3 regions of the Rhizobium sp. BR 315 genome follow, and region 2 is predicted to be linked to each of the others. Evidence: riboswitches for the same ligand, from Rfam matches in the RefSeq annotation. Region 2 holds a riboswitch; each other region holds the start of a gene.

Region 1 (3,274 bases), on a different contig from region 2:
GGTGATCTCAAGCGCGAGGAACGTCATGGTCAGCGGGCCGCCGATGATGGCAACGGCAAGCGAGCTCATGCCGACCACGGCATAGACGGCCGGTGTCAGCGTGGCATGATCGAGATAGGGTGCACAATAGGCAAAGATCTTGCCGAGCAGCGCGCCCATGAACAGCGAGGCGAAGAACAGGCCGCCTCTGAATCCGGAACCGATCGACACGGCCGAGGCAAGCGATTTCAGGATGAACAATCCGACGAGAGCCCCCAGGGTCACCTCGCTGGATAGATTGAGATGCAGTGCGCCGTGTCCGGCGGACAGGACCTGCGGCGAGATCAGCGCCAGCAAGCCGACGACGAGACCACCGAGCGCAGGACGGAAGGGCGGAGCGATGGAACTCTTGCGCGCCAATTCCTCGATCCAGGCGACGCCCTGCATGATCAGGATGCCGATACCGGCGCAGAAGGCGCCGAGCAAAACGGCCGGAAGATAATCCGCAGGAACGATCGCGCCGAAATGATCGATGTCGATGGCGAAATCGTCGCCGGCAAGCAGCCTTGCGATCATCGTCGAGATCAGCGCCGAAACGACAACGGGCGTCAGTGTCAGGATGGAATAGGTGCCGATGATGAGCTCGAAGGCGTAGAAGGCGCCGGTTAAAGGCGCATTGAACGCAGCGGCGATTGCGCCGGCCGCGCCGCAGCCGACGAGCATGCGCAGGTCTGAGCGGCGCATCTGCATCTTATAGCCGAATTTCGAGGCGATGCCGGCTGCAAGCTGCGTATAGCCTGCCTCAAGCCCGACCGAGGCGCCGAAGCCGTTCGAGATCAGGTTCTGTACCGCGACGAGGATACTGTCGGTGAGCGACATGCGGCCGCCATGCAGGGCATTGGCCTCGATCGGGTCGACCATCGGCTTCTTGCGCGTGCGCGACAGCACATAAAGCAATATCCCCATGAGGATGCCGCCGGCGATCGGTGCGATCAGAAGTATCGATTTTTCCGGGATCGCCATTGCCGCTGAACTCAGGCGCTCATAGTCGGTTATGCCGAAGATAAGGCTGTGAAGCTTGCGCGAGATGAAGCTCATCGATGTCACGGCGCAACCGGACGCTATGCCCGCCAGCGCACCGGCAAACACAAGCCCTAATTCGCCACGGCGCAGCAATGCCCTGAATCGACCAAGATCGAATAGGGCCGAGAAGACGCCGAGACGGCGAGGTTGGAATTTCTGTAACATGGGGAGCGAACGATATATTCTATTCGAATGTGGGGGTTTGACCTCTATAAACTCCTAACATCAAAGAAATACGGCAAAAAGACCGGCGTTCTCCCGGGAATTTGCAGCGATTTCGCGAGTGGAACGCAGAATGTCGCAATGATGCCCTTGATTGACTTAAACTAGGCGAAAGCCTAATCACTATCGGCATAACGAATGGTTCCTAAGCGGCGATCTGCCGCATGGGATGAAAAGGGAATGTGAAGGGACGGACCCAAGCCGGGCGTTCTCATCACAGCCGACCCCGCGACTGTAGAGCGGTCAGGGTCTTTCGTTCGGTTTGAAGGGTATTCCGCCGTTGGTTCGCATGGGGCGAACAGGCGGGACAGCCGCAAACCGAAAAAGCCACTGGTATGGCATCATGATCTACCGGGGCTGGACGCCTCTTATTCTACGAATCGTCCGCCTTTTCATGATGCATTGCCGGGAAGGCGAGAAAGATCCGCTGGCGCACGATCGGGGGCGACCGGTTTCGGTCCGCCCCCGTCGCGGCGCCTTATACGCGAGCCAGGAGACCTGCCATGCGTGCCGGGCGCAGAGCCTGTTCTGGGACGTCAGTTCCGCTGCCAGCACGGAGGTTGTCATGGCGCAAGACGAGTTTTCGGCGTGTAGACGCCTCTTTTCCGGTATCGGCTTTATGCCGCCGACCCTCGCTGTTGCGCGGGAGCGGGCATAGCGCATGTCCTCTTCGACTTCCCGAGCCATTTTCGTCCTCGGTGGCGCGCGTTCCGGCAAATCCAGATTCGCCGAATCCCTGATTTCGGACACGGGTCTCGAGCGTCACTACGTGGCGACAGGTCAGGCGTGGGACGATGAGATGCGCGCGCGCATTGCGCAGCACCGTGCCGATCGCGGCGACCTTTGGCAGACACATGAGGAGCCTATCGATCTCTTGGCGCGTCTTGCCGCGATCGACGCCGACGGGCGTGCCGTGCTCGTGGACTGCCTGACGCTCTGGGTGACCAATCTAATGATGGCGGAACGAGACATGGCGGCGGAGTTTGCCGCTCTCACGGAATTCCTGCCGAGGGCGCGGGCGCGGCTCGTTCTCGTGTCCAACGAGGTCGGTCTTGGAATCGTGCCGGAAAATCGCATGGCGCGCGAATTTCGCGATCATGCCGGCCGGCTGCACCAGATGGTCGCGGCGGCGAGTGCCGAAGTTTATTTTATCGCAGCGGGCTTGCCGCTGAAAATGAAGGGTTGATCCATATGAATCAGGAAAAGATTCCCGCCACCGTCATCACCGGCTTCCTGGGAGCCGGCAAGACGACGATGATCCGCAACCTCCTGCAGAATGCCGGCGGCAAGAAGATCGCGCTGATCATCAACGAATTCGGTGATCTCGGCGTCGACGGCGACGTGCTCAAGGGCTGCGGCGCGGAGAACTGCACGGAAGACGATATCATCGAGCTGACCAACGGGTGTATCTGCTGCACCGTCGCTGACGATTTCATCCCGACAATGACGAAGCTTTTGGAGCGCGACTCGCGCCCGGATCACATCGTCATCGAAACCTCGGGCCTTGCGTTGCCGCAGCCGCTAGTCGCCGCCTTTAACTGGCCTGACATTCGCACCCACGTCACCGTCGATGGCGTCATCACGGTGGTCGACAGCGCCGCCGTTGCGGCTGGGCGTTTCGCTGACGATCATGACGCAGTCGAAGCCCGCCGCGTCGAGGATGACTCGCTCGATCACGAAAGCCCGATCGAAGAATTGTTCGAAGATCAGCTGACCTGCGCCGATCTGATCGTGCTCAACAAGACCGATTTGATCGATGTCGATGGTCTTGGCCGTGTCCGCGCCGAGGTCGCCTCGCGCACCGCCCGCAAGCCGACGATCATCGAAGCGAAGAATGGCGACGTGCCGGCCGCTATCCTGCTTGGTCTCGGCATCGGTACCGAGGGCGATATCGTCAACCGTAAATCCCATCATGAACTCGAGCATGAGGACGGCACGCCGCACGATCACGACGAATTTGACAGCTTTGTGGTCGAGCTTGGCCCGATAG
Region 2 (3,274 bases):
GCGGTGGCCGGAGTCGCCGGCATTCTGATCGTTGCGACCGCAGGATATATTCTGACGCTGTTGCCGCGCCAGTTGATCGGCACCGGATGGAAACGCTCGGCCCTGTTCGGCCTGGCGACGACAACCTCGCTCGTCGTTCTTGTCTTCCTGCCATGGCCGGTCGCGCGCGAACTCCTCCTTTCGGCGACGCTTCCGGTGACGACCGTCAACATCCTCGGCGTCATGCTGCTCTCGGATCTGCTTGAAAAAGAAAGCTACCGCATCGGCATTCAGCGCGCGCTCGAGAACGAAGCCACGCTAGATCCGCTAACAAGGCTCCCAAATCGCCGGGTCCTGCAGCGCGAAGGGGATCGTTGCAGCAAGGAAGCCGGGACGAGACGGATTCCCTTTTCGATCATCATGCTCGATATCGATCACTTCAAGAAGATCAACGACAATTGGGGGCATTCCTTCGGCGATACCGTGTTGGCGCGGGTGGCGGATGTGATCCGGCTGACGGCACGCAAGACCGATATAGCCGCCCGCTACGGCGGCGAGGAAATAGTAGTCCTGTTGCCGAACACCGACATGAGAGCTGCCGGCATCGTTGCAGAGAAAATCCGCGCCGATATCGAGACGACGGTCTTGATGTTCGAGCAGGAGGCCATCCATGTCACCGCCAGCTTCGGCATCGCCTGTTCCCACGAGCCGTCGGTCGATTTCAAACAAGTTCTCGAAGCGGCCGACAAAGCGCTCTATCGCGCGAAGGCGGCCGGAAGAAATCGCGTGGAGCTCGCGGAAACGGCATAGGGTGCCGTTGCAAGTTCCCTGCCGGTTTCGGCGGTCGGCGCGATGCCGTCTCATGACTTTGTTTCGGCCGTGTCTTCTTGACGGGGATGGGCAGTCCGGCGTAACTGGATGCGACGGTTCCCCAAGGAAGACTCCGCGGGGATTAATAGGGAACACGGTGAGGACGACCCAAAAGGGACCTAGACCGTGGCTGCCCCCGCAACTGTAAGCGGATTGCCGATCATCCCGGAATGACCAGCTTGCTGTTCACCTCCGAGGGCCTCAGGGCCATGCCACTGCGAATATGCATCGCGGGAAGGCAGGTGATTGTCAGATATCCGTGAGCCAGGAGACCTGCCGTCGATCACGATCCAATCAACCGGGCGGGGATGCTCGGAAAGGACAGAGAATGATTGACCTGAGCCTTCGACATTATCGGGCGTTTTTCGGCCTTGATTGGAATCTCCGCAACCGGCGGCAGCCTGTCTGAGCGCTGTCGCGCCGACGCTGCCAGATTCCCATTCCGATCGAGACCTTTCATGCGCCATTTTTTGACGACCATTGCTTTTGCACTTGGGCTCACCGGGTTTGCCGCCTCCGGCTTTGCGGCGACCCAATATCCGCTCACCATCAACAATTGCGGCCAGCAGGTTACTTTTCAGAAGACTCCGAGCAAGATCGTATCCATCGGCCAGGGTATGACCGAGATCCTGTTCTCGCTCGGCCTTGCCGACAAGATTGCAGGAACGGCCGTATGGGTCGGTCCGGTGCTGCCGAAGTATGCTAAGGCCGATAGCAAGATCGCCCGGCTTGCCGACAATGATCCGAGCTTTGAATCGGTCGCGGGCAAAGAGCCAGATTTTGTCGCAGCCGAATTCGAATGGCATATCGGCCGGCAAGGTGCCGTCGGCAAGCGCGAGCAGTTTTCCGAGCTCGGCATCAATACCTATATCGCGCCGACCGATTGCGTCGCCAAGATCAACGCCGGGGGCGGCGATGGCGTGCGCAAGGAGCTGTTCACGATGGATCTCGTCTATCAGGAGATCGACGAACTCGCTGAGATTTTCGACGTTAGGGATCGCGGCGATGCGCTCGTCGCCGATCTGAAGAAACGCGAGGCGGATGCCGTCGCATCGATTGCCGGGGCCAAGGCCAAGGGCCTTCCAATCGTGTTCTGGTTCTCCAGCAAGGAAGTCAGCGGCGATGCCTATATCGCCGGCAAGAACAGCGCGCCGGCCTATATCCTGAAGACGCTCGGCGCCAAGAATGTCGTGACGACGGAAGAGGAGTGGCCGCTTGTGGGATGGGAAACGATCGCGCAGGCCAATCCGGCTGTGATCGTCATAGCGACGATGGATCGCCGCCGCTATGCGGCTGACGACCCGAAGGTCAAGCTCGACTTCCTTCAGAAGGATCCGGTCACCAGCCAGCTCGACGCCGTCAAGAACGGGCATTTCGTCATGATGGATGCGCAGTCGATGAACCCGACTATCCGCACCATCGATGGCATCGAAATATTGGCCAAGGGCATCAGATCCTTCGGTCTGGCAGAGTAGAATGCGCCTGATTGGAGAACGACGGCAGAGGTGGGCGCTATTGGCGCTCACCATGGCTGCGTTTGTGCTTCTGGCGTTCATGATCAGCCTTGCGGTCTCGATCGGCGAGATTTCGATCCCGTTGTCGACGACGGCAAAGGCCGTATCGAACCGGTTGTTCGGAACGGATTTCGAGCTTAGCCGGATCCATCAGGGCATCGTCTGGGATTATCGCTTGAGCCGTGCGCTCGTTGCGGCAAGCGCCGGAGCGTCGCTTGCGCTGAGCGGTGTGATCCTACAGGCCCTGCTGCGCAATCCGCTTGCGGAACCCTATGTGCTCGGCATTTCCGCAGGTGCCTCCACCGGGGCGGTCTGCATCATGATCCTCGGGCTCGGTTATGGGGTTCTGGGGCTTTCCAGCGGCGCCTTCATCGGTGCGGTCGTCGCCTTCCTGTTTGTTGGCCTGCTCGCGGCCGGTGTCGGCGGCACAAGCGAGCGCATCATCCTGTGCGGCGTCGCCGGCTCGCAGCTCTTCAATGCGCTGACCTCCTATATCGTCACCACATCGGCCAATGCTGAGCAGGCGAGGGGCGTCATGTTCTGGCTGCTCGGTTCGATGAGCGGTGTGCGCTGGCCGGATGTCTATCTTTCCGGGCCGATCGCCATCACTGGCTTCGTGATCTGCATGGCGCATGTCCGCGTACTCGATGCTTTCGTCTTCGGAACCGATGCTGCGGCTTCGCTCGGCATCGCCGTGCGCCGCGCGCAGATCGTGCTTCTCGGAACGACGGCCTTCATGACCGCGGCGGTCGTCAGCATTGTCGGCTCGATCGGTTTCGTCGGGCTCGTCATTCCGCATGCAGCCCGTTTCATGGTCGGTCCCAGTCACGACCGCCTGTTGCCGGCATCGGCGCTCGGTGGCGCGATTTTTATGGTTGCAGCCGATATCGTCTCGAGAATCATCATTCCCC
Region 3 (3,274 bases), on a different contig from region 2:
ACATATCGTCGTTGTTCTTCGCGAGCTCGAAGGTAATGTCCGGAATGACGACACCGAGCGATAGCGTCTTTATGCGGATCTTCTCGTCGGCGTTCTCGCGCTTGGTATCGAGGAACCGCATGATGTCCGGGTGATGGGCGTTGAGGTAGACCGCACCCGCACCCTGCCTGGCGCCAAGCTGATTGGCGTAGGAGAACGAGTCCTCGAGCAGCTTCATCACCGGGATGATGCCGGATGACTGGTTCTCGATGTGCTTGATCGGCGCACCGGCCTCGCGGATGTTGGTCAGCGACAGGGCGACGCCCCCACCGCGCTTGGAAAGCTGCAGCGCGGAATTGATGGCACGGCCGATCGACTCCATATTGTCTTCGACACGCAGCAGGAAGCAGGAGACCAGCTCGCCGCGCTGTTTCTTGCCGGCGTTGAGGAAGGTCGGTGTGGCCGGCTGGAAGCGACCCGAGATGATCTCGTCGACCAGATCGCGGGCAAGCTGCTCGCTACCCCGCGCCAGCGTGAGCGCCACCATGCAGATGCGATCTTCATAGCGCTCCAGATAGCGCTTCCCATCAAAAGTCTTCAGCGTGTAGCTGGTGTAGTATTTGAAGGCACCGAGGAAGGTCGGGAAGCGGAACTTCTTCGCATAGGCATGGTCGAAGAGATCGCGCACGAAATTGAAGGAATACTGGTCCAGCACCTCCTGCTCGTAATAGCCTTCAGTCACCAGGTAATCCAGCTTCTCCCGCAGGTTATGGAAGAAGACGGTGTTCTGATTGACGTGTTGAAGGAAATACTGCTTGGCCGCCATGCGGTCCTTGTCGAGCTGGATTTTTCCCTGCTCGTCATAGAGGTTCAGCATGGCGTTTAGGGCGTGATAGTCGAGCGCCGCTTCCATAACCTTTGCTGGCCGGTCGCTTGTGGGATGAGAGAAAGCGTTTAGCGGCTTCTCGCCTGCATCCCGCGACAAAGAAGGGGTTAACGTGTCCAAAATCGTTCCAATCCGTGTCTGACATTGGCGACATCCTCCTCCGTTCCCAAGAGCTCGAACCGATATAGAAACGGCACCTTGCATTTGGTGGAGATAATGTCGCCGGCGATACCGTAGGTCGCCCCGAAGTTGCTGTTGCCCGCGGCGATGACCCCGCGGATTTTCGAACGGTTATCCGCATCGTTGAGGAAACGGATCACCTGCTTGGGCACGGCGCCCTTGCCCCCCTCGCCGCAATAGGTCGGGACGATGAGGACATAGGGATGGGCAGCTCGAAGCTCTTCTCCCGCGCCGAGCGGAATGCGAGCGGCCGGCAATGCGAGCTTGGCAACAAAGCGATGGGTGTTTTCAGATCTGCTGGAGAAATAGATGAGCTCGCCCACTGCAAGGCTCATCAGGCGAGAGCGCTGATCATGTCAGGGCGAAAACCCGCCCAATGCTGCTCGCCGGCGACAACGACGGGGACCTGACGATAACCAAGACCCTGCACCAGCTCATAGGCTGCGCTATCGGTGGACACGTCGATGATCGTGTAATCGATGCCCTGGCGGTCGAGCGCGCGCGTGGTTGCTGTGCACTGGACGCAGGCGGGCTTGCTGTAGACGGTAATGCTCATGAGATATCCTCGTATATTATAGGCATGCAAAAGCGTTCGGGCACCGAACGATGCCCGCAGCGCGAGATGAAAATGGAGGCAGGCGCGACTGGTAGCCGGCCGCTTAGACGACCGTCATTCCCGTAGCCTGTTGTGGGTACTCGAAAACATGGATTCACCCCGAAGTTGTTTATGCGGGGCACTTGCGGCAGCGAAGGCGGCGGCAATCGTGCCGCACGAATCCTTGCTCGCCATACGGACACCCCGCCCGTGGACGCTATGCTCGAGGCAGGTCTCCTGGCTCGCGGGTCGCAGCACTCAATCTCACCTTCCCAAGACGCATGCGTCTCAGTGGCCATGTCGATCGAACGCTCGCCGCTCACAGTTGCGGGGGCAGCTACGGCTTGGCGATCATCATGCTCGCCGACCATATTCCCATCTTAGCCTCCAATCCTTGCGAATCGAAGGAACCTCGAACACTATATATAGTATCTAAGGCTGAGGATGCGTCAACTGGTTCTCCGTCTCGATATCCATTTCAATATTGATAATATGTGGGCAGCACCACCAAACCCTGCATCTGCTGGGCTCCCTTGCAAGTTTGCATCAGGCAAAACGGGCCGGAAACATAGCCTTGTAGGAAGCTTCAAGATGCCGCCTCAGCTCATAAAGCAGCGCACAGATCGCAAGCGTGGCAACGGCGATCGGGATAAAGAACGAGACGGACATCAGTCCCATCTGGTCCAGAGCATAGGCAATCAGCAGCATGACCGTCTGATGCAGTACGTAATAGGTCAGGATTGCCCTGTTCAGATAACGGATGACAGCATTCTCGGAATTGCACCAGATTTTTGCATAACCGAGAATGGCGACAATGGCGCACCACTGAAAAGTGCCTGCAAGGATTCTTCCCGCCAGCGCCTGCACCCCTTCAGGCTCGACTGCTGGCAGGGCTGGAAAGAGCAATGTCATAGCCACCGCGCTTGCCACTGCCAGGATCAGGGCGGGCCTTCGCATATTGACGATTGCATCCCAATAGTCATTGCGCATCGCCATCGCCGCTGCGACAAAGAACGACGTGACATAGACGGCATGGCTGTACCAGTCGTCCAGCATATTGGGCGTCGGCGGGAAGGCCGGTCGCAGCACCAGCCTCAGCAGCACGAAGTACAAGGCGGGGAGTATCAGGATCCATTTTCCCGTCAGCCAGATCGCCAGCCGGTCGCCCGCGTTCGTCAGCAGCCGTGGCCACGCCGACAAGGCAAGCGTCAGAAGCGCGGTATAAACCCATAGGTAGGCGAGATACCAGAGATGCTGCATTCCTGCGAGTTCCACATAGCCGCCATCCGGCAGTTGAACCGGCGTCCAGGTCACGTAGTGCCAGAAGACATCATAAAGGCTGATATTAACGCCCAATCCGGCATTGAGGGAAATATACATCTGCGGCGGTATCAGAAATAGAAGACCCAGCAGCAAAGGTATCAGCAATTGCCTTGTACGCGCACTCCTCAGCTCATCCGGAGATTGCCGAGTCAGCAAGATACCCGTCACGGTGCCCGAAATGATGAACAGGAGGGACATTCGCCAGGGATGCGTCCATAAATGAATCATGTCGAAGAGAGGAAAGGTCTGGGGTGCCTTCAGCAGGAACTCTCTCGAGTCGTAGATCAAGCTGACATGATAGATGATCAGCA

What was found. A riboswitch is a leader RNA that binds a small molecule or an ion and turns the genes downstream of it on or off. The one in region 2 is predicted to bind cobalamin.
Region 1: linked by a shared signal. The riboswitch ahead of cobU (bifunctional adenosylcobinamide kinase/adenosylcobinamide-phosphate guanylyltransferase) and the one ahead of QD409_RS00940 (ABC transporter substrate-binding protein) in region 2 are both predicted to bind cobalamin.
Region 3: linked by a shared signal. The riboswitch ahead of nrdH (glutaredoxin-like protein NrdH) and the one ahead of QD409_RS00940 (ABC transporter substrate-binding protein) in region 2 are both predicted to bind cobalamin.

What each region holds. Positions count from the first base shown of each region.
Region 1 is NZ_JARWKZ010000018.1:46,052-49,325, reverse strand. Features, by position in the region: gene QD409_RS18460 (chloride channel protein) at 1-1,227, opposite strand, end outside; cobalamin riboswitch at 1,407-1,804, shown strand; gene cobU (bifunctional adenosylcobinamide kinase/adenosylcobinamide-phosphate guanylyltransferase) at 1,946-2,470, shown strand; gene cobW (cobalamin biosynthesis protein CobW) at 2,476-3,274, shown strand, end outside.
Region 2 is NZ_JARWKZ010000001.1:188,054-191,327, reverse strand. Features, by position in the region: gene QD409_RS00945 (GGDEF domain-containing protein) at 1-789, shown strand, start outside; cobalamin riboswitch at 887-1,144, shown strand; gene QD409_RS00940 (ABC transporter substrate-binding protein) at 1,308-2,324, shown strand; gene QD409_RS00935 (FecCD family ABC transporter permease) at 2,326-3,274, shown strand, end outside.
Region 3 is NZ_JARWKZ010000007.1:156,749-160,022, reverse strand. Features, by position in the region: gene nrdE (class 1b ribonucleoside-diphosphate reductase subunit alpha) at 1-892, opposite strand, end outside; gene nrdI (class Ib ribonucleoside-diphosphate reductase assembly flavoprotein NrdI) at 973-1,380, opposite strand; gene nrdH (glutaredoxin-like protein NrdH) at 1,380-1,601, opposite strand; cobalamin riboswitch at 1,851-2,070, opposite strand; gene QD409_RS10790 (acyltransferase family protein) at 2,187-3,274, opposite strand, start outside.